4 regions of the Mesorhizobium sp. P2_D1 genome follow, and region 1 is predicted to be linked to each of the others. Evidence: predicted binding sites of a transcription regulator. Region 1 holds the regulator's gene; each other region holds the start of a gene.
The links. Region 1 encodes PhoB, which activates phosphate uptake and scavenging genes when phosphate is short. Its sites were predicted from a motif close to TGTCATNNANCTGTCAT; they were not measured.
Positions count from the first base shown of each region.

Region 1 (7,041 bases):
CGCCGAGAGGATGGCGCCGAGAGACCATCTTCCGAACAGGAGCAGGCCACATGAGACATTTCATCCGCTCAGCGGTCGTTGCGATTGCAATGGCCACAGCGTCTACCGTCACCCTTTCTGCAGCCATGGCCGCGGACCTTTCCGGCGCCGGCTCGACCTTCATCTATCCGGTGTTCGCCAAGTGGGCCGACACCTATAAGAAAGACACCGGCGTCGGCCTCAACTACCAGTCGATCGGTTCGGGCGGCGGCATCAAGCAGGTCATCGCCAAGACCGTGACCTTCGGCGCCACCGACAAGCCGATGTCCGATGCCGATCTGGAAAAGAACGGCCTCGTGCAGTTCCCGATGGTGATGGGCGGCATCGTGCCGATCGTCAACCTGACGGGCGTCAAGCCGGGCGAACTCATCCTTGACGGCAAGACGATTGCGCAGATCTACCTTGGCGCCATCACCACCTGGGACGACGCCGCGATCAAGGCGCTGAACCCGACCCTGACCCTGCCGTCGACGGCGATCGCCGTCGTCCACCGTTCGGACGGCTCGGGCACGACCTTCAACTTCACCGACTATCTGGTCAAGCTGTCGCCCGACTGGAAGGACAAGGTTGGTTCGGACACCGCGGTCGAATGGCCGACCGGCGTCGGCGCTAAGGGCAGCGAAGGCGTTGCCAACACCGTCAAGCAGACCGACGGCGGCATCGGCTACGTCGAGTATGCCTACGCCAAGCAGAACAACCTGTCGTACTCCAAGATGTTGAATGCCGCCGGCAAGGTCGTCGAGCCGTCGCTCGAATCCTTCGGCTCGGCTGCTTCGAATGCCGACTTCAAGGGCGCGAAGAACTTCAACGTCATCATCACCAACGAACCCGGTGATGCCACCTGGCCGATCGCTGCTTCGACCTGGGTGCTGATCCACAAGACCCCCGATGACGCCGCCGCGACCGGCGAAGCGCTGAAGTTCTTTGCCTGGGCCTACAAGGACGGCAAAGAAACCGCCAAGGGTCTCGACTACGTCTCGATCCCCGACAGCGTCGTCGACCTGATCAAGGCTTCGTGGAAGGCCGACATCCAGGCTGACGGCAAGCCCGTCTACGTCGGCGAATAACATCCCTTTGAAGGAGCGCCGCGCCGCGGCGCTCCTTTTCCCTCAATTCAAAGAGCCGAGCTTCACATGAGTGCTGTCCAGGAAGCCTTGCCAGCCATTCGAGGTTCGCGCGACGCGACTGTCAGACGTTTCGCGCTGACCGACGCGATCTTCCACGGAATGACCCGTGCCGCCGCCATACTGGTGCTGGTCTTGCTCGGCGGTGTTGCGATCTCGCTGTTTGCCGGCTCCTGGCAAGCCCTGTCGACCTTTGGCTTCTCCTTCCTGACCAGCGAAAGCTGGAATCCGGTGACGGAGAAATTCGGCGCGCTGGCGCCGATCTACGGCACCATCATCACCTCCGCCATCGCCATCCTGATTGCCGTGCCGCTTGGCATCGGCATCGCCATCTTCCTCACAGAGCTTTGTCCGCGCCCGCTGCGGCGTCCGATCGGCATGGCGGTTGAACTGCTCGCCGGCATCCCTTCGATCATCTACGGCATCTGGGGCCTGTTCGTGCTGGCGCCCTTCCTGCAGACGACCGTGCAGCCCTTCATCATCAGCGCGTTCCACGGCATTCCCGGCCTCAACAGCCTGTTTGCCGGTCCGCCCTACGGCATCGGCCTTTTGACGTCGTCGCTGATCCTTGCCATCATGGTGCTGCCTTTCATCACCTCGATCACCAAGGACGTCTTCGACACGGTGCCGCCGGTGCTGAAAGAGTCCGCCTACGGCATCGGCTGCACGACCTGGGAAGTGACCCGCCGCGTGGTCATTCCCTACACAAGGATCGGCATCATGGGCGGCGTCATGCTCGGCCTTGGCCGCGCGCTCGGCGAAACCATGGCGGTGACCTTCGTGATCGGCAACGCGCACCGCATCAGCACCTCGCTGTTCGCGCCGGCAACGACGATCTCCGCGACCATCGCCAATGAATTCACCGAAGCCGTCGGTGATCTCTATACCTCTTCGCTGGTGGCGCTCGGCCTGATCCTGTTCGTCATCACCTTCCTGATCCTCGCCATCGCACGCTACATGCTGATGCGCATTGACGCCCGCACGGGAGCCTGACCGATGTCGACAGCCACATCGCTTCATCAGAGCCGCAAGAGGAAGAATTCCGTGATGATGACGCTGTGCGTCGCCGCCGCGGGCATCGGACTTGCCTGGCTGGCGCTCATCCTCGGCGCGCTGCTGTACAAGGGCCTGTCCGGCGTCAATCTCGCGGTGTTCACCGAAATGACGCCGCCGCCCGGCGATGCCGGTGGCCTGCTCAACGCCATCTACGGCAGCATCATGATGACCATCATCGGCGTCGTCGTCGGTACACCGATCGGCGTGCTGGCCGGCACCTACATGGCCGAATACGGACGCTTTTCGAAGCTCACCACCGTGGTGCGCTTCATCAACGACATCCTTTTGTCGGCGCCCTCGATCATCATCGGCCTGTTCGTCTATGAACTGATGGTCCGGCCGATGGGGCATTTCTCGGCGATCGCCGGCGCCGTCGCGCTTGCCATCCTGGTCATCCCGGTCGTCGTGCGCACCACCGAGGACATGCTCAACCTGGTGCCGAACGCGTTGCGCGAGGCCGGCACCGCGATCGGCGCGCCGCGCTGGGTGGTCATCAAGTCGGTCGCTTACCGCGCCGCCCTTTCCGGCATCGTTACCGGCATATTGCTGTCGATCGCCCGTATCTCCGGCGAGACGGCGCCACTGCTCTTTACGGCGCTCAACAATCAGTTCTGGTCGAGCAATCTCAACGCGCCGATGGCCAGCCTGCCTGTGACCATCTTCCAGTTCGCTCTCAGCCCTTACGAGGAATGGCAGCAACTGGCCTGGACCGGTGCACTCATCATCACATTGACGGTTCTCGCGCTCAGCATCTTTGCTCGCAGCCTGACCGGACGCAGAGAGGACAAATGAGCCAGATGTTGTCTCCAGACATGACGATCGCCGCCGAGGCAATTGCCGGCAAGGCCAAGATCGAGGTCAAGAACCTCAACTTCTACTACGGCCAGAGCAAGGCGCTGAAGGACATCACGCTGTCGCTGCCCGAGCGCAGCGTCACCGCCTTCATCGGACCTTCGGGCTGCGGGAAGTCGACGCTGCTGCGCGTCTTCAACCGCATCTACGAGCTCTATCCCAAGCAGACCGCCGAGGGCCAGGTGCTGCTCGACGGCCACAACGTTCTCGACCGCTCGCAGGACCTCAACCTGCTGCGGACCAAGATCGGCATGGTGTTCCAGAAGCCGACGCCGTTCCCGATGTCGATTTATGAAAACATCGCTTTCGGCGTCAGGCTCTACGAGAAGATCAGCAAGTCCGAGATGGACGGCCGTGTCGAGCAGGCGCTGAAGCGCGCCGCACTGTGGACCGAAGTCAAGGACAAGCTCAACGCCAGCGGCCTCAGCCTTTCCGGCGGCCAGCAGCAGCGTCTCTGCATCGCCCGCACCGTGGCGGTGAAGCCGGAAGTCATCCTGCTCGACGAGCCGGCTTCGGCGCTTGACCCGCTGTCGACCGCCAAGATCGAAGAGCTGATCGACGAGTTGCAAGCCGACTACACGATCGTCATCGTCACCCACAACATGCAGCAGGCGGCGCGCGTGTCGAAGCAGACGGCCTTCATGTATCTGGGCGAACTGGTCGAGTTCGACCGCACCGAGAAGATCTTCACGTCGCCCCGCGAGAAGCGCACGCAGGACTACATCACCGGCCGCTTCGGCTGAGCTCAGGCATACGAGGACTAAGATCATGGGCGAACACACAGTCGCTTCTTTCGACGAGGATCTCGGACAGATCAGCAGGCTGATCCGCGACATGGGCGACCTCGCCGGCTCGATGGTCGGCGGCGCCACCAAGGCGCTGTTGAATTCCGACAACGCCCTGGCGCAGCGCGTCGTCTCCGACGATGCGATCATGGACGCGCGCCAGCGCGAGCTCGACGACCGCGCCATCACACTGATCGCCAAGCGTCAGCCGATGGCCGACGATCTGCGTCATGTCGTCGGTTCGATCCGCATGGCCGGCGACCTCGAGCGCATTGGCGACCTTGCCAAGAATATCGCCAAGCGCGTCGGCACCGTCGGCCTCAGCGTCACCCCGCGCGACCTGTCGCACTCCATCGACGCAATGGCGCAGCTGGTGCTGATCCAGGTGCAGGGCGTCATCGAGGAATATACGGCACGCGATGCGGCGGCGCTGGCGAAGCTGCGCGCCGACGACGAGCGCATCGACGTCAAGTACACCTCCGTGTTCCGCGAACTCCTGACCTACATGATGGAAGACCCGCGCAACATCACCGCCTGCACGCATCTTTTGTTCTGCGCCAAGAACCTTGAGCGCATCGGCGATCACGTCACCAACATCGCGGAAAATGCGTATTATGTTTTGACCGGCACGCAGCTGCCCGCCAATCGTCCGAAGCAGGACGAGACGGCGATGTCCGCGCCGGCGGCATGACGGCAGGGATGACCAGTCGATGATCGCGCCACGCATCATGGTGGTGGAGGATGAGGAGCCGCTGGGTGTGCTGCTCCGCTACAATCTGGAGTCCGAGGGCTACCAGGTCGAGGTGGTGACGCGCGGCGACGAGGCCGAGATCCGGCTGCAGGAGAACGTCCCCGACCTTCTGGTGCTGGACTGGATGGTACCGGCGGTTTCCGGTATCGAACTCTGCCGCCGGCTAAGGATGCGTCCAGAGACCGAGCGGCTGCCGATCATCATGCTGACCGCGCGTGGCGAGGAAAGCGATCGTGTGCGCGGCCTCTCGACAGGCGCCGACGATTATCTGGTCAAGCCGTTCTCGACGCCGGAGTTCATGGCCAGGGTCAAGGCGCTGCTGCGCCGCGCCAAGCCGGAAGTGCTGTCCAGCGTGCTCAAGGTCGGCGACATCGTGCTCGATCGTGAATCGCACAGGGTCTATCGCAAGAAGAGCGAGATCCGGCTCGGACCGACCGAATTCCGCCTGCTCGAATTCATGATGCGCCATCCCGGCCGCGTGTTCTCGCGCAGCCAGCTGCTCGACAATGTCTGGGGCGAGACGATCTACATCGACGAACGCACGGTCGACGTGCATGTCGGCCGGCTGCGCAAGGCGGTCAACAATGGCCGCATGCCCGATGTCATCCGCACCATTCGTGGGGCGGGCTACGCAATCCGGGAAGATTAGGGATCTGCTGATATTCAGGTGATGCCGGCCTGCGAACGGCAGTTTCCTGCGCTTCCGGTACTCACGGATCCAAATGTCCGCTCCGTTCCGGTTCTCGGAACCCGCCATTCTCGACTCGGCCTAACCTGAATCTCAACACATCCCGGCGCGTTATTCACGCAACGTTCTTGCCACCGAGGCCGGATCTCGCCTGCGTGCCGGGCGCGAAAATCTCCTGGTCTACGAAGGTCAGTGCCCGCGTGGCGCAGCCTTCGCGGATCAGTGGCAGTTCGTTCGGTTCGGTGTCGAAGGAAATCGATTGCGAATGCTGGCCGCCGGCGGTCTGAGCAATGGCCTCGCGCAATGCCGGCTCGATCAGGTCGAAGGCCGCGGCGCTGACACCGACCATGGCGACGGGCGCCGGATCGATCAGCGCGAACAGGCTGCCGAGACCGTAGCCGAGTGCCTCGCCGGCCTTGCGATAGGCCTCGCGCTCGGGTCCATCCCTCTCGCGGGCCGCGGTCGCCAGCGCGCGCATGTCGGCATCACTGACATCGGCGACCGGTTCCGCATCCTCACTCATCTGCCTTGCGTTGCGCCAGATGGCGTAGTTGCCGGCATAGGCCTCGACGCAGCCGCGCCGCCCGCAGCGGCACAGCGCGCCGTGCGGCCGATGGATCATATGGCCGAACTCGCCGCCCGAGGAATGAGTGCCGGTGAACAGCTCGCCCTTCAGCACCAGGCCCATGCCGATGCCGTGCGACAACAGGATGGCGATGAAGTCGTCGCGGTAGCGATCAGGGTCGCGCCAGCGCAACGCTATCGCCATCATATTGCAGTCGTTCTCCATGGTGGCGGGGATGCCGAACTCGTCCTCGAGTATGTCGGCGAAGGCGATGTCGGTGTGCGGCGTGATCGGCGACCACAGCATGGCGCGGGCTCGAGTGTCGGTGATGCCCTGGATCGCCAACGCGATGCGGGCGACACTGCGGACGTCGAGGTCGGGGTCTTCGAGACGACGCCGTACGATGGCAACGCATTCACCGACCAGCGCGTCGCGCGACATGGTCAGCGTGTCCAGCCGGCGCTGTTCCTCGGCGATCACCTGGCCGGCATAGTCGATGACGGCGACCGAGAGGAAGTTCAGTGACAGCACCACGGTCATCACCGCCGCCGCTTCCGGATTGAGGCCGAGGCCGACCTGCGGCCGGCCGCGTTTGAGCGAGCCGGCCTCGCTCGGCTTGCTCTCAGTCAGGATGCCTTCGCCGATGAGGTCGGAGGAGATCGCCGATATAGTCGAATGGCTGAGGCCCGTGGTCGCGGCGATCTCGGTGCGGGACGGCTGTCCGGCGCGGCGCACGGCCGCAATCACCATCGCCCGGTTGCGGCGGCGCAGATCGTCGTGACGGATTCCGACCGACATGCTTTTTCACATCCTCCCGGTCGCTGCAGCCTTTCGTGCCTCCCGAAGGCCATCAGCGAAGCCTGAAAGCGCGACGCGCTTCAGGCACTTGTTTCTGCACGTGTCGTTGCCCCAAAACCGCTGCGCACTTTTGGGGCGACATGCGCCAAGCCAAATTCTGGCAGAACCCCACCATCATGTCATTATTTATTCCGGAGCTCGAAAAAAACTCGGAGAGACGTCAAAATCCATCAGAATCGATGTTGACAGCGTTCGGGCGTTGGATCACTATTTTTTCGAGGCTCGAAAAAATAGAGCCTCTGTGCCGGCCTACGGGTCAGTTTGGTCGCGCCATACGCGGCGCAGGGAGGATAATATGAAAAAATTCACAGCCGCCATCCTGG
Region 1 covers NZ_JBFUDZ010000020.1:67,851-74,891, reverse strand. The annotation lists gene pstS (phosphate ABC transporter substrate-binding protein PstS) at 51-1,106, shown strand; gene pstC (phosphate ABC transporter permease subunit PstC) at 1,173-2,156, shown strand; gene pstA (phosphate ABC transporter permease PstA) at 2,160-3,011, shown strand; gene pstB (phosphate ABC transporter ATP-binding protein PstB) at 3,008-3,814, shown strand; gene phoU (phosphate signaling complex protein PhoU) at 3,840-4,547, shown strand; gene phoB (phosphate regulon transcriptional regulator PhoB) at 4,567-5,256, shown strand; gene AC1D0I_RS16605 (ROK family protein) at 5,411-6,658, opposite strand; gene xylF (D-xylose ABC transporter substrate-binding protein) at 7,014-7,041, shown strand, end outside.

Region 2 (7,233 bases), on a different contig from region 1:
TCACCGCCCGCAAACGCGCCGAATCCTCGCTGATCACCGCTCGCGAGCGGGCCGAATACGCCAGCCAGGCCAAATCGCGCTTCCTCGCCACGGTCAGCCATGAAATTCGCACGCCGATGAACGGCATCATGGGCATGGCCAGGTTGCTGGCCGACACCAGGCTGTCGCCGGAACAGCAGACCTATGTCGGCGCCGTCTCGACCTCGGCCAGCGCATTGCTCGCCCTGATCGAGGATCTGCTCGATTACTCCAAGATCGAGGCGGGGCGTTTCGACCCGGAGCCGCAGCCGATGTCGGTGCGCGAGATCGCCGACAACATCGTCGAATTGCTGGCTGCCCGCGCCTTCGCCAAGGATATCGGGCTGGGCTGCCATGTCGAACCCGACGTGCCGCAATTGATCACCGCCGATCCGGGCAAGGTCAGGCAGGTGCTGCTCAATCTCATCGGCAATGCCATCAAGTTCACCGACAGCGGCGGTGTATTGGTGAGCATCGCACGCGCGCGCACTGAAACCACCGACCGCATCTGCTTCACTATCGCCGACACCGGTCCAGGTCTGCACGAAGACGACCTGGAGCGCATTTTCGAGGAGTTCGAGCAGGCCGACGGCACGTCGACGCGCACGCATGGCGGGGCCGGCCTCGGCCTCGCCATCTCCAAACGCCTGGTGGCCGCCATGGGCGGCACGATTTCAGTATCGAGCCGGCTCGGTCAGGGATCCGAGTTCGTCTTTGAAATCCCGGCAATATCGGCCACCGAAGCGCCGCAGGGCCGGCAGAACGCGCTCTCGGGCAAGCGCGCCGTGATCCTGTCGAAAAATGCCGTCGAGGCCGATGCCATCGCCCGCACCATCCGCGCCAATGGCGGCGCGGTCGATGTCGCCATCACCGTCGCGCAGGCCGCGCCCTTCGCCGACGGCTGCGATATGCTCCTGGTCGACGCGGCGATGGAAGCGAGCGATGGAAGGCTGCTCAAGCGCCTGCGCCAGAGCGGTTTCGTCGACTGCGAGGCCATTACGCTGATCGCACCTACCGACCGCGGCATGCTTGGCGAATTCCGCGCCAGCGGCTACGCGACCTTCCTTGCCAGGCCGGTGCGTGGCGGAACGCTTCTGCGTGTGCTGTTGAGCAGCAATGCTCCCGCCCTCGCCCAGCCGCAGCCGGAAAACCGCCACGCACCCTCGCCTCGTGCCGTCGGCAGCCGCCAACGGGGACTGTCGGTGCTGATCGCCGAGGACAATGACATCAACGCCATGCTTGCCCGCGCCACGCTGCTGAAGGCCGGGCATCGCGTCAAGGTGGTCGGCAACGGCAAGGCCGCCGTCGAGGCTGTCACCGGCGCCGGGCACAACCATCGCTTCGACGTGGTTCTGATGGACCTTCACATGCCGGTCATGGACGGGCTGGACGCGATTGCTGCCATCCGCCGCTACGAGGAGGAAACCGCCGTGCCGCCGGTGCCGATCATGGTGCTGTCGGCTGATAGCCAGGAAAAGACCCGCCATGCGGTGCTTGCCCATGGCGCCAGCGGCTTCGTTACCAAGCCACTCGACCCTGACGCGCTGGTCAATGCCGTCGAGGGACAGGTCGCGGCCTAGGGGCATGATCGCGAGCCGAAGGTCAGGAACTTCGACAGCCCATCCACCCCGCCCGCAGGCGTAACGTAGCCGGTTGACCGTATTCGCCAGCCGACGAAGTATTGCCCACGACGTCGTATCACGGTACTGTCACAATCCTGTTGCACCTACACCGTATCCCCGTGCCAAGAGGGATGGCTCGAAGGAGAATCCTCGTGCATACAGTTATGCCGGAATGTGACACTCGGCCGAACGCCAGCAGCGCCTTGCTTGCCGGACGTAACGTCGATTCCGTCATAAAGGGCGCAGCACTCGGCCGTATCGGTAATCTCGAAGTGCGGCTCGCCCGCAACGAGGCCGAGATCGCGACCGCGCAGGAAGTCCGCTACCGGGTGTTCTACGATGAACTCGGCGCCAGGAAGGATTTGTTCCAGGCGCCGGATCGCCGTGACGCCGACCGGTTCGATCCGCTCTGCGACCATCTGCTCGTCTTCGATACTTCGCTTTCCGGCCCCGAACATCGACGTATCGTCGGCACCTATCGCCTGCTGCGGCAAGAAATCGCGGCCGCCGCTGGAGGCTTCTATTCCGAAGGTGAATTCGAGCTGACCAAGCTTATCGCCCGTCACCCCGGTCAGCGTTTTCTCGAGCTCGGCCGCTCCTGCGTTTTGCCTGAATATCGTTCGAAGCGCACCATCGAGGCGCTGTGGCAAGGTATCTGGGCCTATATCAACCACTACGAAATCGGTGTGATGACCGGTTGCGCGTCCTTCCACGGCACTGTGCCGGCGGCGCATGCCGAGGCGCTTACCTATCTCGCCCACCACTGCCGGACGAATTCGGCCTGGGACGTGCGCGCGGTGTCCGGGCGCTACTGTTCGATGGATCTGATGCCGATCGAGGCGGTCAATGCCAAGGCGGCGATCGCGGCGATGCCGCCGCTGGTCAAGGGCTATCTGCGCGTCGGCGCCCGCATCGGCGATGGCTGCGTCATCGACCGCGAATTCTCAACGGTCGACGTGTTCGTCGTGATGCCGGTCAAGGAAATCGGCGCCCGCTACGTCAACTACTATGGCGGGGAAGCCCAGCGCTTCGCTGCGTGAACAGCCGAATAGCGAATAGGACGTCGTGGCCGGAGTTGCGCGGCAACAACCGCTATTCGCTACTCCCTATTCGCTATTCCCTCTTTTCACGGAATATCTTCCGGTCGCCGGCCGGGCCGGCTCTTGTAGGGCGGAAACGCCCAGCCGAAGCGAAGCGCGCCGCCGCGCACGGCGAACGCCGCGGCGAAGCCGGCCCATCCTGAGACAATCTGCGGTAAGCCAGCCACATCGCCTGCTGTAAAGATGGCAGCGCCGACGAGCGCGGCCGTGACATAGATTTCGGGCTTCAGCAGCACCGAAGGCTCCCCGGCCAGAAGATCACGCAGGATACCGCCGAATGTAGCGGTAAGCATGCCGGTGATCACCGACACCGCCGGCGAGCCGGTGATGGCGAGCCCCTTGGCCGCGCCCATCACGGAAAACGCGGCAAGGCCGATTGCGTCGAGCCAGAGCAGCAGCTTGTAACGGGATTCGACACGGTGTGCGGTGAAGAACACCACCACCGCCACCACCGCGCAGATCAGCAGGTAGTCCCGGTTTCCCACCCAGAACACCGGCACGTTGAGGATCAGGTCGCGAAACGTGCCGCCGCCGATGCCGGTGACGCTGGCCAGGAACAGGAAACCGATAATGTCGAGCTGCTTGCGTGAAGCAGCAAGCGCCCCGGTCGCGGCAAAGACGGCGACGCCGGCATAGTCGAGAAGAGCGATGGGGTTCATGAGTGAGCGAATAGCAAGAAGGGAGTAGCGAATAGGGAATAGCACGAAGCCACTTGGCCGCTATCAACTATTTCCTACTCGCTACCCCCTATTCGCTACTCGCTCTCGTCAGGCATCCTTCTCGGCCTGCTCATTGACAGGCCCAGGCTCGACTGGGGCTTCCGCGGCAAACTTCGGGCCACCCTTGGCGACGCCGACCATGGCCGGGCGCAGCACCCGCTCGCCGATCGAATAGCCCGGCTGGACGACCTGGACCACGGTGTTGGCAGGGACATCCGGATTGGGCACTTCAAACATCGCCTGGTGGAAATTGGGATCGAACTTCTCGCCTTCAGGCGTGAGTTTCTTGACCCCGTGCCGTTCCAGCGCCGACAGCATGGCGCGCTCGGTGAGGTCGACGCCTTCGATCAGCGCCTTGAAGCCGGCGTCCCCGGATGCCTTGGCTTCAGCCGGGATGGCGTCGAGCGCACGGCGCAGATTGTCCGACACCGACAGCATGTCGCGCGCGAAATTCGCCACCGCGTAAGTGCGCGCGTCGTGCACGTCGCGCGCGGTGCGGCGGCGCAGGTTTTCCATCTCGGCCGCGACGCGCAGCGCGCGGTCCTTCAGATCCTCATTTTCCTTCAGCAGCCGCACAAGGGCTTCATAGTCGCCATCGATGCTGCCTTCCGTGCGCTCGGCATTGGCCTCGGTCGCCTCGACTTCATCGGGCGCGCGTTCGTCTTTTGCCTGGTCGCTCATCGCCGTTTCCCGTCAATCTCGAATGATATGGATTTTGAGCCCGATATCGAGGTTTGGCGGCCAAAAATCAAGGGGTAAGCGATGGTAGAGGCCCTTGACCAGGGCGGGGCAACGAACGGCACGGTCTTTCGATCTTAATTCAAGCTTTACCTTAAATGACGGCTTTGCTTGCCACAAAGGCGTGGTGCGGGAACCATTCCCCTGCTGGAGGAGTTTCGAAGCTGACACAGGATTTTGAGATTATGACCCGCAACAAAGGCGAAAAGGGAGAACGGTTGGCCACCGAGGTCAGGCGCCAGTTCGGTGCCGAGGCGGTGACGCGCTTTCTGCGTACCTTGCCGGCCTTCCGCACCGAGACCGACATTCCCGACCGCCTCAGGGAGCTGCTCGATCGCCTCGACGGGGTGGAGGACAGCGACGCCGGCTGGCGCCGGCAGTAAGCGCAACGATCGATCTGGCAACAACCCTCCATCGGCAATAGCCTGAGAGAGCCGAACCATCTAGTGATGGATGCGTTATGATTCACATGGAGGACGTAGTGCGCAAGGTTTCGACCACCTCATTGCTGTCGGCGCTTGTCGGCCTTGGCGCCGTTGCATTGGTGGCCTTTCCGTCACAGGCAGAGAGCCTGCAGCTGGAATTGGGCAAACATGGCCCGCGGCTGAAGCTCCTGCCAGATTGCGATCCCAACTACGACGATTGCGATGTCCGCAGCGACGACTGGCGCGACCGTCGCCACTCACGAGGCTGCACGGAAGACCGGGCTCTCGACAAGGCGGAACGGATGGGCATTCGCCGGGCAAGGATAGAGTCCATCGGCCGCCGCGAGATCACCGTCCGGGGCAGACAGTATGGCGACCGCGTGCGCGTGACTTTTGGAACCGAGCGCGGCTGCCCCATCCTCGATCGGGAGTAGTGATCGCCCCAAAGCAGAAAAACCCGGCGCTCCAGGGTGAATCGTCGACTGGGTCAAGTTGGGACTGACCGGGTCGACCGCCGTGCCACGCGACAATTACGCACAGTAATTTTGCGTGATCCCTGTCTTGCGGTGGCGGGACACCCCGCCTATGATTCCTGATGAACATGATTTCCCCTGAGGCGGCTGCCAACAGCAAGCGCGCCTGGCTGAAGATTCTGGCACGCTACAAGAAGCCGGATAGGCGCCGCAGCGCGCTCGAACTCGCCATCACCCTTATTCCCTTCGTCACGCTCTGGGCGCTCTCTTCGGCCGCCTACTCCTACGGTCATTGGTGGGGTCTGGTCCTCATTCTTCCGGCGGCCGGGTTTCTGGTGCGCATCTTCATGATCCAGCACGACTGCGGCCATGGTTCCTTCTTCGCCAATCGTTATGCCGACGACTGGATCGGCCGCGCGCTCGGCATCCTGACGCTGACGCCCTACGACTGCTGGCGGCGCGCCCACGCGACCCATCATGCCAGCGCTGGCAATCTTGACGAGCGCGGCATGGGCGACATCAGGACGTTGACCGTTGCCGAATACCGGCAATTGTCATGGCGGGGCCGTCTCGCCTACCGTCTCTATCGTCACCCGCTGGTGATGTTCGGGCTGGGACCGATCTGGCTGTTCATCTTCGAGCAAAGGCTGCCTGTCGGCATGATGCGTGGCGGCCTGACGCCTTGGGTGTCGTCAATGACCACCAATCTTGGCATCGCGGTTGCGGCGGCTATCCTCATCTGGTTCGTCGGCCCCGGCGCGTTCCTGGTTGTCCATCTCCCGATCGTCATCCTTGCCGGTTCGGCGGGCATCTGGCTGTTCTACGTCCAGCACCAGTTCGAGGAGACGGAATGGGAAAAGGATGCGGACTGGGAATTCCAACACGCCGCCTTGCACGGATCGTCCTACTACGACCTGCCGCCGGTGCTGAACTGGTTCACCGGAAATATCGGCGTCCACCACGTCCACCACCTCTCCGCCAAGGTGCCGGGCTACCGGTTGCAGGAAGTGCTGCGGGATTATCCGGAACTGCGCGGCATCGGTCGCGTCACGCTGCTCGACAGCCTGCGCTGCGTCAAACTGGCGTTGTGGGACGAGAACCGCCGCAAGCTGGTGTCGTTCCGCGAGGCGCTGGCGGCATAAAGAGACCGCCGCACCATACGGCGCGGCGGCATTTGGCAAATCCTGGATTTGTCTTGACGCAATTCCGGACGGAAAACCTTTCACCCTTTTCCTGGAATTGCCCGGCGGGTCAGGCCGCCTGACGCTCTTCGCGCATCAGGATCTCGCCATGGCGGATCTCGGTGCCCAGCACCTTCAGGCATTCGCGGATGAAATTGGACAGGCCCGGCCAGCCCTTGGCTGAAACAAGATTGCCGTCGACATGGGCGCCGGTCGGCGCGACGTCGATGTAGATGCCGCCGGCCAGCGTCACCTCCGGCTCGCAATAGTGAAGCGCTGCGACTTCCCGGCCCCGCACCACGCCGTCGACGGCGATCAGGATCTGCACGCCGTGGCAGATGGTGAAGATCGGCTTGCCGGCCTCATGGAAATGCCGCACCAGCCCCTGCACCCGGTTGTCGATGCGGATGTATTCCGGCCCGCGCCCGCCCGCCGCATACACGGCATCATAGTCGTCCGGCTTCACCTCGGCGAAGGTCTTGTTGAGGATGTAGTCGTGGCCGAGCTTTTCCGTATAGGTCTGGTGGCCTTCGAAGTCGTGCAGCGACGTCTTCAGGATGTCGCCGGCCTTCTTGTCGGGGCACACGACATGCACCGTATGGCCAACGGCATGCATGGCCTGTTCAAAGACGAAAATCTCGTACTCCTCGCTGAACTCGCCAACGAGCATCAATATCTTCTTGCCAGCCATTCCCGGTTCCTCCCTTGTGGCCACATTTATTTCGGATGATGAAATAATGGACCTATCCTAAGGGCAGGAAGGCGAAAGGGAAAGCACAAATCCCCCGTTGGTAAGACCAGTTCCCGTCGGCCGGGGATGGCATCGCCATAGATCGCTTCAAAACAGGCGAAATTAGCAACACTGGTTCGACCAGAACTCCTTCAGGCCACCGCCTTGATCATGTCCGCCGCCTTTTCGGCGATCATGATGGTCGGTGCATTGGTGTTGCCGCCGAT
Region 2 covers NZ_JBFUDZ010000031.1:15,863-23,095, forward strand. The annotation lists gene AC1D0I_RS21190 (ATP-binding protein) at 1-1,598, shown strand, start outside; gene olsB (l-ornithine N(alpha)-acyltransferase) at 1,805-2,680, shown strand; gene AC1D0I_RS21200 (trimeric intracellular cation channel family protein) at 2,767-3,399, opposite strand; gene grpE (nucleotide exchange factor GrpE) at 3,508-4,140, opposite strand; gene AC1D0I_RS21210 (hypothetical protein) at 4,380-4,580, shown strand; gene AC1D0I_RS21215 (hypothetical protein) at 4,679-5,056, shown strand; gene AC1D0I_RS21220 (fatty acid desaturase) at 5,218-6,237, shown strand; gene AC1D0I_RS21225 (DJ-1/PfpI family protein) at 6,347-6,967, opposite strand; gene AC1D0I_RS21230 (GMC family oxidoreductase) at 7,159-7,233, opposite strand, start outside.
Region 2: olsB (l-ornithine N(alpha)-acyltransferase) is a predicted target of PhoB. The motif match lies at 1,726-1,742, and genes of this name have one in related genera.

Region 3 (7,233 bases), on a different contig from region 1:
GACGCGGCCAGTCACCGGATTGGTCTCGATGTCCTCGGGGCGGTCCATCGGCGTGGCACCCAGCGCGTCCGCCGCCAGCCGTGTTTTCAGCAGCACTTCGGCCTGATCGGCAAAGCCGTTTTCAGCCGTAAGCTTGCCCTGGCCGTGAATCAGCGGCAGCCAGGTCATGGAGCCATCGGCGTCGTAGCGCGCAACCGAAAGCACGCCATCGTCCAGCAGGTCGTTGCCGGAGGCCGGTTTGGCCGGATCGTAGGCCTTGTTCGAGACGAAGCGGTACATGTATTCGAAATAATCGTCGTCGCCCATGTAGACGACGACGCGGCCGTCCTTGTTGAGGACAACCGTCGACGCCTCATGCGACATGCGGCCAAGCGCGGTGCGCTTTACCGGCTTGGAATGGGGATCATAGGGGTCGATCTCGACCACCCAGTCGAAACGGTTGGCCTCGTTCGGCTCCTTGTCGATGTTGAAGCGGTCGTGGAAGCGGCCGCGGCCATAGATGTCGGAACCGTCGAAGCCATAACGATCGAGGATGTCCGCGGTCGGCGCCTTCTTCGGATCGCCGCCGAACAGGTCGGAAACACCTTCCTCGCAGGTCAGCACGGTGCCCCACGGGGTGAAGCCGCCGCTGCAATTGTAACTGGTGCCGAGCACTTTCGTGCCGGTGGCATCGGCCGAGGTCTGCATCAAGGCGTGGCCGGTAACCGGGCCGGAGACGGTCATTTCGGTGTTGACGGTGATGCGGCGGTTGAGCGGGCTGTCCTCGACCAACGACCACTTGCCATCCTTCAACAGCACTTCGACGATCGAGTGGCCCATGGCGGCCATGCCGAGATCGACCTGTTCCTTGCTCATCGTCTTGCCGGCGTCATCCTCGGTCATGCCGGGAAACATGACATTGGGCGAGATGTATTCGTTGTTGACGCAGAGCAGGCCGTGGTCGGAATTGACCGTGCCTTTTGGCAGCGGCAGGAAGGCGATGTAGTCACAGTTGTAACCAAAGCGCTTCTCTTGCTCGTCGGCAGCGACTTTGTTGCCGTCGAAATCCGGCAGACCCGCGACGAGCGGGTCGCCCCAGCGTGCCACGATCGTGGTCTCATAGCCCTCTGCGGCGGCGTGGGTCTTGTCGTAGACGCGCTTCAACTCGGGAAAGCCAAGTGTGGAAAGCGCCGCGGCATGTGTTTCTCCGGCAAACAACGAACCGACGAAGCTGCCGCCGGCGATCAAAACACCAGATGCGAGGCTGCCTTTCAGGAGAGTACGGCGCGAGACGCGCTCGGCGATGACGTCGCGAATGACAGGGGAGGATGAAGACGGGGAATTGGCCATTGTGTCTGCCTCTCAAGGTGGATGGTGACGGCGCACCGCTGCCTATCCAGTTTCGGCAACATCCAGATGACATGAGAGAGAGGCAGGCCCGCCGAGGCGGCGGCCATTGCCAGGGAATAACTTACTGGCCGCTTCCTTTGGTGCAGGTCGAGGCGGTGAAGGCGCCGTCGGGCTGCCTCATGATGATGTCGAAGGAGGGCGCACTTTGACCGTCGAGCGTGGCCTGGGTCAGCGACAGCGAGTTGCCGCCAGCGGTATAGCCGCCGAGCGGTCCCAGCCAGGAGATCACGCCGTTTGCATCCATCTGGTAATTGTAGCCCTGCTGGGCGGTCCCGAAGGTGACTGGGCCGCTGTAGACGTTGCCCTTGATGGTGATGTCACCGAGGTCGAGGAACATGCCAAGCAGGTACACTTCGCAGTGGTAGATGCCGTCGGGCATCTTACCGTCGCTGAAGTCGGCTCGGGCAGTGCCGGTCGCTGCCGCCAGAAGCAATATGCCGATAAAAATGCGTGAAATGCCGGATGCCATGACGTCGCTCGTTTGATTGGGCGAGCTTGCCCTATTTCTGCGCCGAGCCGCAACATCCGCCGGCGAAGTCCAAAAACTAGGCACATTGCCAATTTGGGCGAAAATTAGGCAGGCGCCTTGTGCGCTGCGCAAATTTCTCTCAATCAATTTTTAACCGGTCTTCTTTGTTTTCATAAAGCTAATATACCAAGCACCTGATAATGTTTAACTATCACCTATTATTCGGCATCTCCTGAGCGATTGGCACGGGGGTTGCATTGCATTGTTGCGGTGCAATCAACCAGCCTGGGAGTGTTAGGCATGAGGGGTAATTTCTCGACAATAACAAAAATGTTTTCGGCGAGCGTCGTTGCCGGCCTGTTGATGTCCATGCCTGCCAGGGCGGCCGACGACACGATCAAGGTCGGCATTCTCCATTCGCTGTCGGGGACCATGGCGATTTCGGAGACGACGCTGAAGGACGCCATGCTGATGCTTATCGACGAGCAGAACGCCAAAGGTGGCCTGCTTGGCAAGAAGCTCGAAGCCGTGGTCGTCGATCCGGCTTCCAATTGGCCGCTGTTCGCCGAAAAGGCGCGCGAGCTGATCTCCAAGGACAAGGTCGCCGCGGTGTTCGGCTGCTGGACCTCGGTGTCGCGCAAATCGGTGCTGCCGGTGTTCTCAGAGCTCGACAACATCCTGTTCTATCCCGTCCAGTATGAGGGCGAGGAGAGCGAGCGCAACGTGTTCTACACAGGTGCGGCGCCGAACCAGCAGGCCATTCCGGCTGTCGACTATCTGATGAGCGAGGATGGCGGTTCGGTGAAGCGCTGGGTGCTTGAAGGCACCGACTACGTTTATCCGCGCACCACCAACAAGATCCTTGAGGCCTATCTGAAGGCCAAGGGCGTCGCGGCGGAAGACATCATGGTCAACTACACGCCGTTCGGCTTCTCCGACTGGCAGACCGAAGTTTCCGCAATCAAGAAATTCGGTTCGGCCGGCAAGAAGACCGCCGTCGTCTCGACGGTCAATGGCGACGCCAACGTGCCGTTCTACAAGGAGCTCGGCAACCAGGGCATCAAGGCCGAGGACATTCCGGTCATGGCCTTCTCGGTCGGCGAAGAAGAGCTTGCCGGTCTCGACACGGCGCCGCTGGTCGGCCATCTCGCCGCCTGGAACTACTTTGAGAGCGTCGATACGCCCGAGAACAAGAAATTCATCGCCGACTGGCACAAGTTCATCAAGAACGACAAGCGCACCACCAACGACCCGATGGAAGCCCATTATATCGGCTTCAACATGTGGGTGAAGGCGGTCGAGAAGGCTGGCACCACCGATCCGGACAAGGTCATTGACGCCATGATCGGCGTTTCGGTGCCCAACCTGACCGGCGGCTATTCGACGATGATGCCGAACCACCACATCACCAAGCCGGTGCTGATTGGCGAAATCCAGGCTGACGGCCAGTTCGAGACGGTTTCGCGCACGCCGGGCCTGGTGATGGGCGACGAATGGTCCGACTACCTGCCCGACTCCAAGGACCTCATCTCCGATTGGCGCGCGCCTCTGTCTTGCGGCAACTTCAACGTCGCCACCGGCAAGTGCGGCGGCAAGGGTACGAACTGATCCTCCCGGGCTGACCAGGTCTGGACCGCAGGTCCATGACCTCAGACCGCAGCGTCCGGATGGTTTCCTCCGCCGTCCGGACGCCCAATTCAACGTTCAAGGGTCGCCTGAAGCCGATGAACCTGTTGCGCGCGATTGGCCTGACGCTTTTGTTCCTGCTGGCGACGCTGTCGTCGTCGGGTGCTGGCGAAGCCGATCTGCGTGGCATCATCGCCAAATTCGCGACGGCCAAGGGTTTTTCCGAGACAGGCGCTGTCGTCCACGACCTGGCGGCCACAGGTGATCCGGCTGTCGAACGACCGCTCGCGGCACTTGCCGACGGCAACCTCTACATCCGCAAGGCCGATTCACTGGTCTTCGTCGGCAAGGAAGCGGGCGACAGCGTCGAGCTGTTCGACCCGCTGAGCGGCGAGAAATCGGCGGATGCCGCCAAGGACGGCATCACCAAGATCAAGGTCAACAACACGCTGCGCCGCGTCATACGCGATGCGCTGGGCACGCTGACGCTCGGCGCCAAGGATCCGGCCGTGCGCATCGCCGCTGCCGACACCATGTTCAAGACACCCGATGCCGCAAACATCGGGCCGCTCGACACCGCGATCGCCAGCGAGACGGTGGCCAGCGTCAAGGCCCTGCTCGAACAGGCCCGTGCCGCCTCTGTCCTGGTTTCTGACCGGCCGGATGCCGACAAGCTCGCCGCCATCGCGCTGATCGGCGCACGGGGCGACCGTGATGCGGTTTCGCTGCTCACCTCGGTCGAGGAGAACGCCTCGGCTGCGGGCAAGGAGGCGACGACGGCCGCAATCGCCGACATCAATTCGACGCTGGCCTTCTGGGATGCCGGCCAGAACATCTGGTACGGGATTTCGCTGGGCTCGGTGCTGCTGCTGGCGGCAATCGGGCTTGCCATCACCTTCGGCGTCATGGGCGTCATCAACATGGCGCATGGCGAGATGGTCATGCTCGGCGCCTACACGACCTTTGTCGTCCAGCAGGTGATCCGCACATCCTTTCCCGACCTGTTCGACTGGTCGCTCGTCATCGCGCTGCCGCTCGCCTTCCTCGTCGCGGCGCTTGTCGGCTTGGCCATCGAACGTGGCGTTATCCGCTTTCTCTACGGGCGGCCGCTGGAGACACTGCTGGCGACATGGGGCGTGTCGCTGATCCTGCAGCAGGCCGTGCGCAGCATTTTCGGGCCGACCAACCAGGAAGTAGGCAATCCCTCCTGGATGTCGGGCTCGTTCAATGTCGGCCAGCTCGCGATCACCTGGAACCGCCTCTGGATCCTGGTTTTCGCGCTCTCCGTCTTTGCCGTGCTGCTCTATGTGATGAAGCGCACGCCCTGGGGGTTGCAGATGCGCGCCGTCACCGCCAACCGGCGCATGGCCGCCTCGATGGGCATCAGGACGCCATGGGTCGACGCGCTGACCTTCGCGCTGGGTTCCGGTATTGCCGGCATCGCCGGTGTTGCGCTCAGCCAGATCGACAATGTCTCGCCCAATCTCGGCCGCGGCTACATCATCGACAGTTTCATGGTCGTCGTCTTCGGCGGCGTCGGCAATCTGTGGGGCACGCTGGTCGGCGCCTTCTCGCTCGGCATCGTCAACAAGTTCCTCGAGCCCTATGCCGGCGCGGTGCTCGGCAAGATCGTCGTGCTGGTGCTGATCATCCTGTTCATCCAGAAGCGCCCGCGCGGCCTGTTCGCGCTCAAGGGCAGGGCGGTGGAAGCATGATCACCGGACGCTTCTTCGCCGCGGGGGCGGACCGCCGCATCGCGATCACGATTCTCATCCTGCTGGCGGTGGCCGTCATCGTGCCGCTGCTAAACCTGGCTGTGTCGCCGACCAGCGGCTTCTACGTGCCGTCCTACATTGTCGCGCTGACCGGCAAATATCTCTGCTATGCGCTGCTCGCTTTGGCGCTCGACCTTGTCTGGGGCTATTGCGGCATTCTCTCGCTCGGCCACGGTGCGTTCTTCGCGCTCGGCGGCTATGCGATGGGCATGTACCTGATGCGCCAGATCGGCGCGCGCGGCGTCTACGGCAACCCCATCCTGCCGGACTTCATGGTGTTCCTGAACTACAGGGAATTGCCCTGGTTCTGGACGGGTTTCGACCATTTTTGGTTCGCCGGGCTCATGGTGCTGGCGATACCTGGCCTGCTCGCCTTCGTCTTCGGCTGGTTCGCCTTCCGCAGCCGTGTCACCGGTGTCTACCTCTCCATCATCACCCAAGCGATGACCTATGCGCTGCTGCTCGCCTTCTTCCGCAACGACATGGGTTTCGGCGGCAACAACGGCCTGACCGATTTCAAGGATATTCTCGGCTTCAACGTGCAGGCCGACGCGACGCGTTCAGCGCTGTTCGCCGCCAGCGCGGTGACGCTCGCGCTCGCCGTCTTCGTCACCTGGGCGATCGTCGGATCCAAATACGGCAAGCTCCTGATGGCGGTGCGCGACGCCGAGAGCCGCACGCGCTTCCTCGGCTGGCGGGCGGAGAATGTGAAGCTGTTCGCCTTCACCGTCTCGGCGGTCATGGCCGGCATCGCCGGCGCGCTCTATGTGCCGCAAGTCGGCATCATCAATCCCGGCGAGTTTGAACCGTCCAATTCGATCGAGGTGGTGATCTGGGCTGCCGTCGGCGGGCGCGGCACCATTGTCGGGCCGATCATCGGCGCGCTGCTGGTCAATGCCGGCAAATCCTGGTTCACCGGCGTGTTGCCGGAATTCTGGCTGTTTGCGCTCGGCGGCCTGTTCGTCGCAGTCACTCTTTTGTTGCCCAAAGGCATCGTCGGCATGTGGGATTCCTGGCGCGGCAACGCCAAGGCGCTGCGGGCGGCCTCGCTGGCCGAAGAGGCCGGCACCGACTCCGTCGTCCCATCGCCGCAGAAGATCGTTCGTAGCGCGGCGACAAGGCCTGGCGACTGGTCCTCGTCCAGCCCCGAACCACAGCCGGCGGAGTGAGCGATCATGAGCAAGTCGCACACGATCCTCTATCTCGACGGCGTCTCGGTTTCCTTCGACGGCTTTCGCGCCATCAACAATTTGTCGCTGGTGCTCGACAAGGGCGAGATGCGCGCCATCATCGGCCCCAACGGGGCCGGCAAGACGACGATGATGGACATTGTCACCGGCAAGACACGGCCCGACGAGGGAGAGGTTTTCTTCGACGGCCAGATCGACCTGACCAGGCATGATGAAGCCGAGATCGCCATGATGGGCATCGGCCGCAAGTTCCAGAAGCCGACGGTCTTCGAAAACCACACGATCGAGGAGAATCTGATGTTGGCGTTGAAGGGGCCGCGCTCGATCTTCCCGGCGCTGTTCCATCGCCGCTCGGCCGCCGAAGCGCGGCAGATCGACGACATTCTCGGCATCATCCGGCTCGGCGACAAACGCGACCAGCTGGCGGCAAATTTGAGCCATGGACAAAAGCAGTGGCTGGAGATCGGCATGCTGCTCGCGCAGGACCCGAAGCTGCTGCTGGTCGACGAGCCGGTCGCCGGCATGACCGATGCAGAGACCGAGGAAACCGCGCGGCTGCTCAAGGAGATCGCGCGCGACCATTCGGTCATCGTCGTCGAGCACGACATGCATTTCGTGCGCGAACTGGGCGTCAAGGTCACCTGCCTGCACGAAGGCTCGGTGCTGTCCGAAGGCACGCTCGATTTCGTGTCTGCCGACGAGCGCGTCGTCGAAGTCTATCTGGGGAGATGAGCATGGTCTGGCGGGTTCAATTCCATCGCTTCGATCTGTCCTTCCTGCGGTT
Region 3 covers NZ_JBFUDZ010000012.1:21,669-28,901, reverse strand. The annotation lists gene AC1D0I_RS11555 (PhoX family protein) at 1-1,329, opposite strand, end outside; gene AC1D0I_RS11550 (hypothetical protein) at 1,451-1,858, opposite strand; gene urtA (urea ABC transporter substrate-binding protein) at 2,159-3,466, shown strand; gene urtB (urea ABC transporter permease subunit UrtB) at 3,583-5,199, shown strand; gene urtC (urea ABC transporter permease subunit UrtC) at 5,196-6,428, shown strand; gene urtD (urea ABC transporter ATP-binding protein UrtD) at 6,435-7,181, shown strand.
Region 3: AC1D0I_RS11555 (PhoX family protein) is a predicted target of PhoB. The motif match lies at 1,385-1,401, and genes of this name have one in related genera.

Region 4 (7,233 bases), on a different contig from region 1:
CACGGATCCGAGCGGCTACTATGCCGTCAACGATCCGACCAAACTGCCGGACGTATTCCAGCAGATCGCCAACAAGTTCTCGAAGCTGCAGTTGACGGATTGAACGTGTGAAGGGTCGCCAGGCCCGATCCTCGCGGGATCGTTTGGCTCAACTCGTATGGGCGACAATTTTGTCGACCGTTTCGGGGAAGAAGTCCGGCGCCGCGAGGCGTTTGCCGAACATCATGTCGTACTGCAGCAGGCGGAAATCGCGGATCGTCGGATCGATTTCCTTCTGCCGTGACCAATCTGGCGTGGCTTCGCCCGTCGGCGTCAGCAACAAATTGCGGTCGACGACGCGGTAGCGTTCGCGCATCTCACCCAGGAAGCCGGTGTAGTAGGGGTGGGTGATGCCGGCAGTGGTGAGGATGTGATAGGGCAGGAACGCCGGGCTCACCGCGCCCAGGTTCTCGACCGGACCGGAGTGGTTCGACCAGATGATCAGCGGCGTCTGGTGATGTTCAAGTGCGGCTTGCGGCGTCGGTTCCTTGCGCGGCGCGACATTGTCTTTCAGGAACCCGGTTTCGACATAGACCGGCCCCAGCGGCGGCAGATGGTCGCCGAAGAAGGCGATCACGGTGGGACGGGAGCGTTTCTTCGCCCATTCGACAAGGCGTTCAAGGCCACGATCGGCGTCGGCTGACCCCTCGGCGTAGCTGAGCAGCGATTCGCGTGCCCATTGGCTGATCGGTGCCTGCACCGTGTGGGTCGGATTGTAATAGCGGTTCGGCTCGTAGGGGCCGTGGTTTTGCAGGCTGACCGCAAAGAAAAACACCGGCTCATCGCTGGCGTCGGCCTCGCTGATGATCTCGTCGGTCATCGCCGCATCGGACGCCAGCGGCCCGCGCTTTTGCAAGGGCGGCAGCGTCTCTTCTGATTTGAAATCGTTGAAGCCGAAATCAGCGTAGACCGCGCCACGGTTCCAGAACCAGTTGGTGCCGGGATGGATGGCGCGCGCCCGGTAGCCCTGGCTCTTGAGGAACGTTGCGAGCGAAGGCGTCGGCGTGCGCACATATTGCTGATAGGGGATGCTGCCGGCCGGCAGGAAGGCGTTGGAAAAGCCGGTCAGCGCCTCGAACTCGATGTTGGCGGTCATGCCGCCGAATTCGGGCGAGAACATCGAGCCCGAACGCAACGCGCGCACGTTGGGGATCGGGTCGGGCGTGATGGTGACGCCGGGCAGCTTAGTCGGATCCCAGAAGGATTCGCTCATGACGATGATGATGTCGGGCTTTTCCGCCGGCATCGAGGCGGTCACATCGGTCCTGTCGATCGCCGCGATTGCCTTGTCTGAATAGCCTGGCGGCGCCGAGACATGGGCCATCGGCACGTTGAGGGCAAAGGCCAGGGCAAAGCCGTTGGAAGCATAGTTTTCCTTCTGGTCCCACATGATCGGGATGATCTGCAGCCGGTCCCTGGTCCAGGAGAAGGTGGCGTAGTCCATGATCGAAACGAAGAAAGCGAGCAGCGGCACCGCCAGCGTCAGCCGGGCAAGGCGGCCCTTGCGGCTGAGCGCCGGAACCTTGCGGCGCCATAGCCGCCAGCCATAGACGAGCAGCGACAGGCCGGCGACGATGCCGACCACCATGGCGAGCGCGGTCATCGGCCGGTCGCGCACCAGGAGCGGCAGCAGCGCGAAGATCTGGCGGGCGTAGAGGAAATCGGTGGGATAGAGCGGATCGCCGAGATAATGCGACTTCTGGTGGCCGACGAAGGCAAGGGAAAGGGTCAGCGGCGCGACGATCATCAGGCTCTGGTGGCTGCGGCCAAGCACGGCATCGAGGCCGATCAGGATCAGCGCGAACACGACGATGGTGGTCCAGCCCGGCTTGAGCGGCTGCAGGAAGAAGGCGACCGTGCCGGCAAAGTCGCCGCGCACGATCAATTCGATCGCAAACACCATGACCGCAGCGATCGCCAGGCTGACCAGCCCATAGCGCACGACCGGCCATGTCCTGCCCGGCAGATAGCCGGTGGACGGGTCGTCTTCCAGGAACTGTGGCGCGGCTTTGCCGACGCGTTTAGAACTCTTTGCCACTTTAACTTCCCCACCCAGCGACAAACTCGTCACTCGATTGTCATATAATTGTCACGCAAAGCTAGCGCCTGTGGCGGAAATAAGAAGAGCCAGCAAACGATTCGTGAGCGGTTTTCATCAGGAGTGATCGCCAAAAAGCCTTTCGGAACAGGCACTCGGCCGGCGATGGTGCCGTCGGGCAGGGTCGAACTGGGCTTGACTTGGCGGCCTGCCTTGCGTCACAGGCAAGAAAAACCCGACTATCAGGTAAGCAAAACCAGCCCTTGGGAGCTCTCGCATGGCCGTTGCATTCACCTTTCCTGGACAAGGCAGCCAGGCTGTCGGCATGGGCAAGGATCTCGCCGATGCCTTTCCCGAGGCGCGCAGGATCTTCCAGGAGGTTGACGACGCGCTTGGCGAAAACCTGTCGAAGCTGATCTGGGAAGGGCCGGAGGAGACGTTGATGCTGACCGCCAATGCCCAGCCGGCGCTGATGGCGGTCTCGCTGGCCGCGATCAGGGCGCTGGAATCGCGCGGCTTCTCGCTGAAGGACAAGGTCGCCTATGTCGCCGGCCATTCGCTGGGCGAATATTCGGCGCTCGCGGCCGCCGGCTTCGTTTCGGTTGCCGATGCCGCCAGGCTGCTGCGCATCCGGGGCAATGCCATGCAGGCGGCGGTGCCGGCCGGCGAGGGCGCCATGGCGGCTATCATCGGGCTGGAACAGGCGGATGTAGAAGCCGCCTGCACCGAGGCTGCCCAAAGGGCTGGCTCCGTCTGCCAGGTGGCGAACGACAATGGCGGCGGCCAGCTGGTCATTTCAGGCACAAAGGGCGCAGTGGAGCTGGCGGCGAAACTTTGCACGGAAAAGGGCGCCAAGCGGGCGCTGATGCTGCAGGTTTCGGCGCCTTTCCACTCCGCGCTGATGACGCCAGCGGCCGAGATCATGCGCGAGGCTCTGGCCAGCGTGGCGAAGGCCGCCCCGGTGGTTCCCATCGTCTCCAACGTCACCGTCACCCCGACCAATGATCCGGACGAGATCGCGCGGCGTCTGGTCGAGCAGGTGGTTGCCCGCGTGCGCTGGCGCGAGACGGTGGAATGGTTCGGCGCAAACGGCATCGCCACGCTTTACGAGATCGGCGCCGGAAAGGTGCTTTCGGGCCTGGCGCGGCGCATCAACCGCGACATCGCCACCGCGTCGGTCGGCTCCGCGGCTGATGTCGAGGCGGCGCTGACGACGCTTGCTTAATCTAGTGCCTTTTGACCCTGCCCGTGCAAAGGGTGTTCTCTTCTCAATCAGGAGACAAAAATGTTCGAATTGACTGGCCGCAAGGCACTCGTCACCGGCGCATCGGGAGGCATTGGCGAGGCGATCGCCAGGGTGCTGCATGCGCAAGGCGCCATCGTCGGCCTGCATGGCACACGGGTCGAGAAACTGGAGACGCTGGCCGCCGAGCTTGGCGATCGGGTCAAGCTGTTCCCGGCCAACCTGTCGAACCGTGACGAGGTCAAGGCGCTCGGCCAGAAGGCGGAGGCCGACCTCGAAGGCGTCGACATCCTGGTCAACAATGCCGGCATCACCAAGGACGGGCTGTTCGTGCGCATGTCGGACGCCGACTGGGACACCGTACTCGAGGTCAACCTGACCGCTGTCTTCAGGCTGACCCGCGAACTCACCCATCCAATGATGCGCCGCCGTCACGGCCGTATCATCAACATCACCTCGGTTGTCGGTGTCACCGGCAATCCCGGCCAGGCCAACTACTGCGCCTCCAAGGCCGGCATGATCGGCTTCTCGAAATCGCTGGCGCAGGAGATCGCCACCCGCAACATCACAGTCAACTGCGTCGCCCCTGGCTTCATCGAATCGGCGATGACCGACAAGCTCAACGACAAGCAGAAGGAGGCGATCATGGCGGCGATCCCGACGCGCCGCATGGGCACCGGCGCTGAAGTCGCATCCGCCGTGGCCTATCTCGCCTCCAACGAAGCCGCCTACGTCACCGGCCAGACCATCCATGTGAATGGTGGCATGGCGATGATCTGAACGAGGTCCGGCGGAGTTGTTGCCGGCTTGTGAAAAGAGACCATTTCGGCTTGGACCTCGGCTATTTTTCGTGTAATGCGGCCCGCAACCCGGCGGTTCGGGCAAAAACCGGTCCGTGGCCGTTGCGTTTCCGGCAGGACCATCTTTCAGCTTGATTAGCGGCATTCTGCCCGCTAACGAAGACAGACAAACAAAAGACGAGGATGCCCCAAATGAGTGACACCGCAGAGCGCGTCAAAAAGATCGTCATCGAGCACCTTGGTGTCGATGCCGACAAAGTGACGGAGCAGGCGAGCTTCATCGATGATCTGGGCGCCGACAGCCTCGACACGGTCGAACTCGTCATGGCGTTCGAAGAAGAATTCGGCGTCGAGATTCCCGACGATGCGGCCGAGACCATCCTGACCGTCGGCGACGCGGTGAAGTATATCGACAAGGCATCCGCCTGACGCTTTCCGCAGTCATCACCGGGGGAGGACCTGCGATGAGGCGTGTCGTCGTCACGGGCCTTGGGTTGTTGTCGCCGTTCGGCATGGGCTTCGAGCACAGCTGGAAGGAACTTCTGACCGGCCGCAGCGCAGCCAAACGCATAACCGAGTTTGAGGTGGAGGATCTTGCCTGCAAGATCGCCCACGTCATTCCGCGTGGCGATGGCAGCAATGCCACCTTCAATCCCGAGGCCGTGCTCGAGCCGAAGGAATTGCGCAAGATCGGCGACTTCATCCTGTACGGGATTGCTGCCGCCGACGAGGCGCTGAAGGATTCCGGCTGGGAGCCAAAAACCCATGCCGAGCAGTGCGCCACCGGCGTGCTGATCGGCTCCGGCATCGGCGGCATCGAAGGCATCGCCGAGAACGCGATGATCCTCAAGGAACGCGGTCCACGCCGCATCAGCCCGTTCTTCATCCCCGGCCAGATCATCAATCTCGTCTCCGGGCAGGTCTCGATCAGGCACGGGCTGAAAGGCCCGAACCACGCCGTCGTCACCGCGTGTTCGACCGGTGCGCACGCCATTGGCGACGCTGCCCGGCTGATCATGTGGGGCGATGCCGACGTGATGGTCGCCGGTGGCGCCGAAGCGCCGGTGACGCGGCTGTCGATCGCCGGCTTCGCCGCGTGCCGGGCGCTGTCGACCGATCGCAACGATGCGCCGCAAACGGCGTCGCGCCCCTATGACCGCGACCGCGACGGCTTCGTCATGGGCGAGGGCGCCGGCGTCGTCGTGCTTGAAGAGCTCGAACATGCCAAGGCGCGCGGCGCCAAGATTTACGCCGAGGTGACCGGCTACGGCCTCACCGGTGATGCCCATCACATCACCGCGCCAGCCGAAGACGGCGACGGCGCCTTCCGCTGCATGACGGCGGCGTTGAACCGGGCCAAGCTGACGCCCGCCGATGTCGACTACATCAACGCGCACGGCACCTCGACCATGGCCGATACGATTGAACTCGGCGCCGTCGAGCGGCTTGTCGGCAATGCCGCATCGAAGATTTCGATGTCGTCGACCAAGTCGTCGATCGGCCATCTGCTGGGGGCGGCCGGTGCTGCCGAAGCGATCTTTTCGATCCTCGCCATTCGCGACAATGTCGCGCCGGCGACCATCAACCTCGACAACCCGGAGCGCGAGACCGCGATCGACCTGGTGCCCAACAAGCCGCGCGCTCGCCAGATCGACGTTGCACTGTCCAATTCCTTCGGCTTTGGCGGCACCAACGCTTCGCTTGTCTTCCAGCGCTATAATGGCTGATCGTCCAACTGCCCGGCGATGCTTCGGCATGCCGTCAATTTTGCCATATTCGCCCCTACTCTGCCGCAGGGGATTCGTTGAGCGATCAAACGGTAGGGCAAAATGAACACAAATCCGGCGGGCAACGGAGAATTCGGACAGCGTCCAGCATCGGGGCCGATCATGCCGAAGACGGCGAGCGAGGCCTTGCGGCCGGAGGCCGGCACACCGCCGCCGAAGCGCTCGCGTGCTTCGCGCAGCCAGGTCGTCGTGTTCATGAACTTCGTCATCTCCGTGGTGATGCTGTTGGTTCTGGCGGCGGGCGCCGCGGTCTACTTCGGCAAGCAGGAATTCACCGAAGCTGGCCCCTCGGCCAATGGCGACACGTTCCTGGTCAAGCCGAATACCGGCGTCCAGGATATTGCCGACCAGCTCGAACGCCGCGGACTGATCAGCGACGCCCGGATCTTCCGCCTTGGCGTGCGCGCCTACGGCAATGACTCGGCGCTGAAGGCCGGCGAGTACGAGATCAAGCCCAAGGCTTCCATGCGCGACATCATGGAGCTTTTGAAGAGCGGGAAGTCGGTGATGTATTCACTGACCGTTCCAGAAGGGTTGACGGTCGAGCAGGCGCTGCAGCGCATCGCCGATGAGCCGGCCTTGAGCGGCGATATGCCGGCGAACACTCCTGCCGAAGGCAGCCTCGCCACCGACACGCTGCGCTTCACGCGCGGCGCGACACGCCAGCAGATGATCGACAAGCTGCTGGGAGATCAGAAGAAGCTGGTCGACGAAGTCTGGCAGCGGCGCGCGCCGGACCTGCCGCTGGCCAATGTCGAAGAGTTCGTTACGCTGGCCTCGATCGTCGAGAAGGAAACGGGCAAGGGTGACGAGCGCTCACGGGTTGCCGCGGTCTTCCTGAACCGGCTGGCCAAGGGCATGCGCCTGCAATCCGACCCAACCATCATCTACGGTCTGTTCGGCGGCAAGGGCAAGCCGGCGGACCGGCCGATCTACCAGTCGGACATCCAGAAGCAGACGCCCTACAACACCTATGTGATCAACGGCCTGCCACCGACGCCGATCGCCAATCCGGGTCGGGCGGCGCTGGAGGCTGTGGCCAATCCGTCGAAGACCGACGATCTTTACTTCGTCGCCGATGGTACCGGCGGCCATGTCTTTGCCGCGACGCTCGAAGAGCACAATGAGAACGTCGCCCGCTATCGCGCGTTGCAGAAGAAGCAGGCCGACGACGCCGCCAAAGGCGCCAACACCACCGGCGCCGGCGACAGCAATGCCGACAAGCCGGCCGACGGCAATGCCGACAAGCCGGCTGACAGCAATGCTGACAAGCCGGCTGACGCAGGCGACGACAGCGGCGGCGGCGATGCGGGCGCTGCCCAGTAG
Region 4 covers NZ_JBFUDZ010000027.1:823-8,055, forward strand. The annotation lists partial or broken gene AC1D0I_RS19515 (pilus assembly protein) at 1-103, shown strand, start outside; gene AC1D0I_RS19520 (LTA synthase family protein) at 149-2,101, opposite strand; gene fabD (ACP S-malonyltransferase) at 2,355-3,302, shown strand; gene fabG (3-oxoacyl-[acyl-carrier-protein] reductase) at 3,363-4,100, shown strand; gene AC1D0I_RS19535 (acyl carrier protein) at 4,313-4,549, shown strand; gene fabF (beta-ketoacyl-ACP synthase II) at 4,585-5,847, shown strand; gene AC1D0I_RS19545 (hypothetical protein) at 5,835-6,104, opposite strand; gene mltG (endolytic transglycosylase MltG) at 6,010-7,233, shown strand.
Region 4: AC1D0I_RS19520 (LTA synthase family protein) is a predicted target of PhoB. The motif match lies at 2,116-2,132, and genes of this name have one in related genera.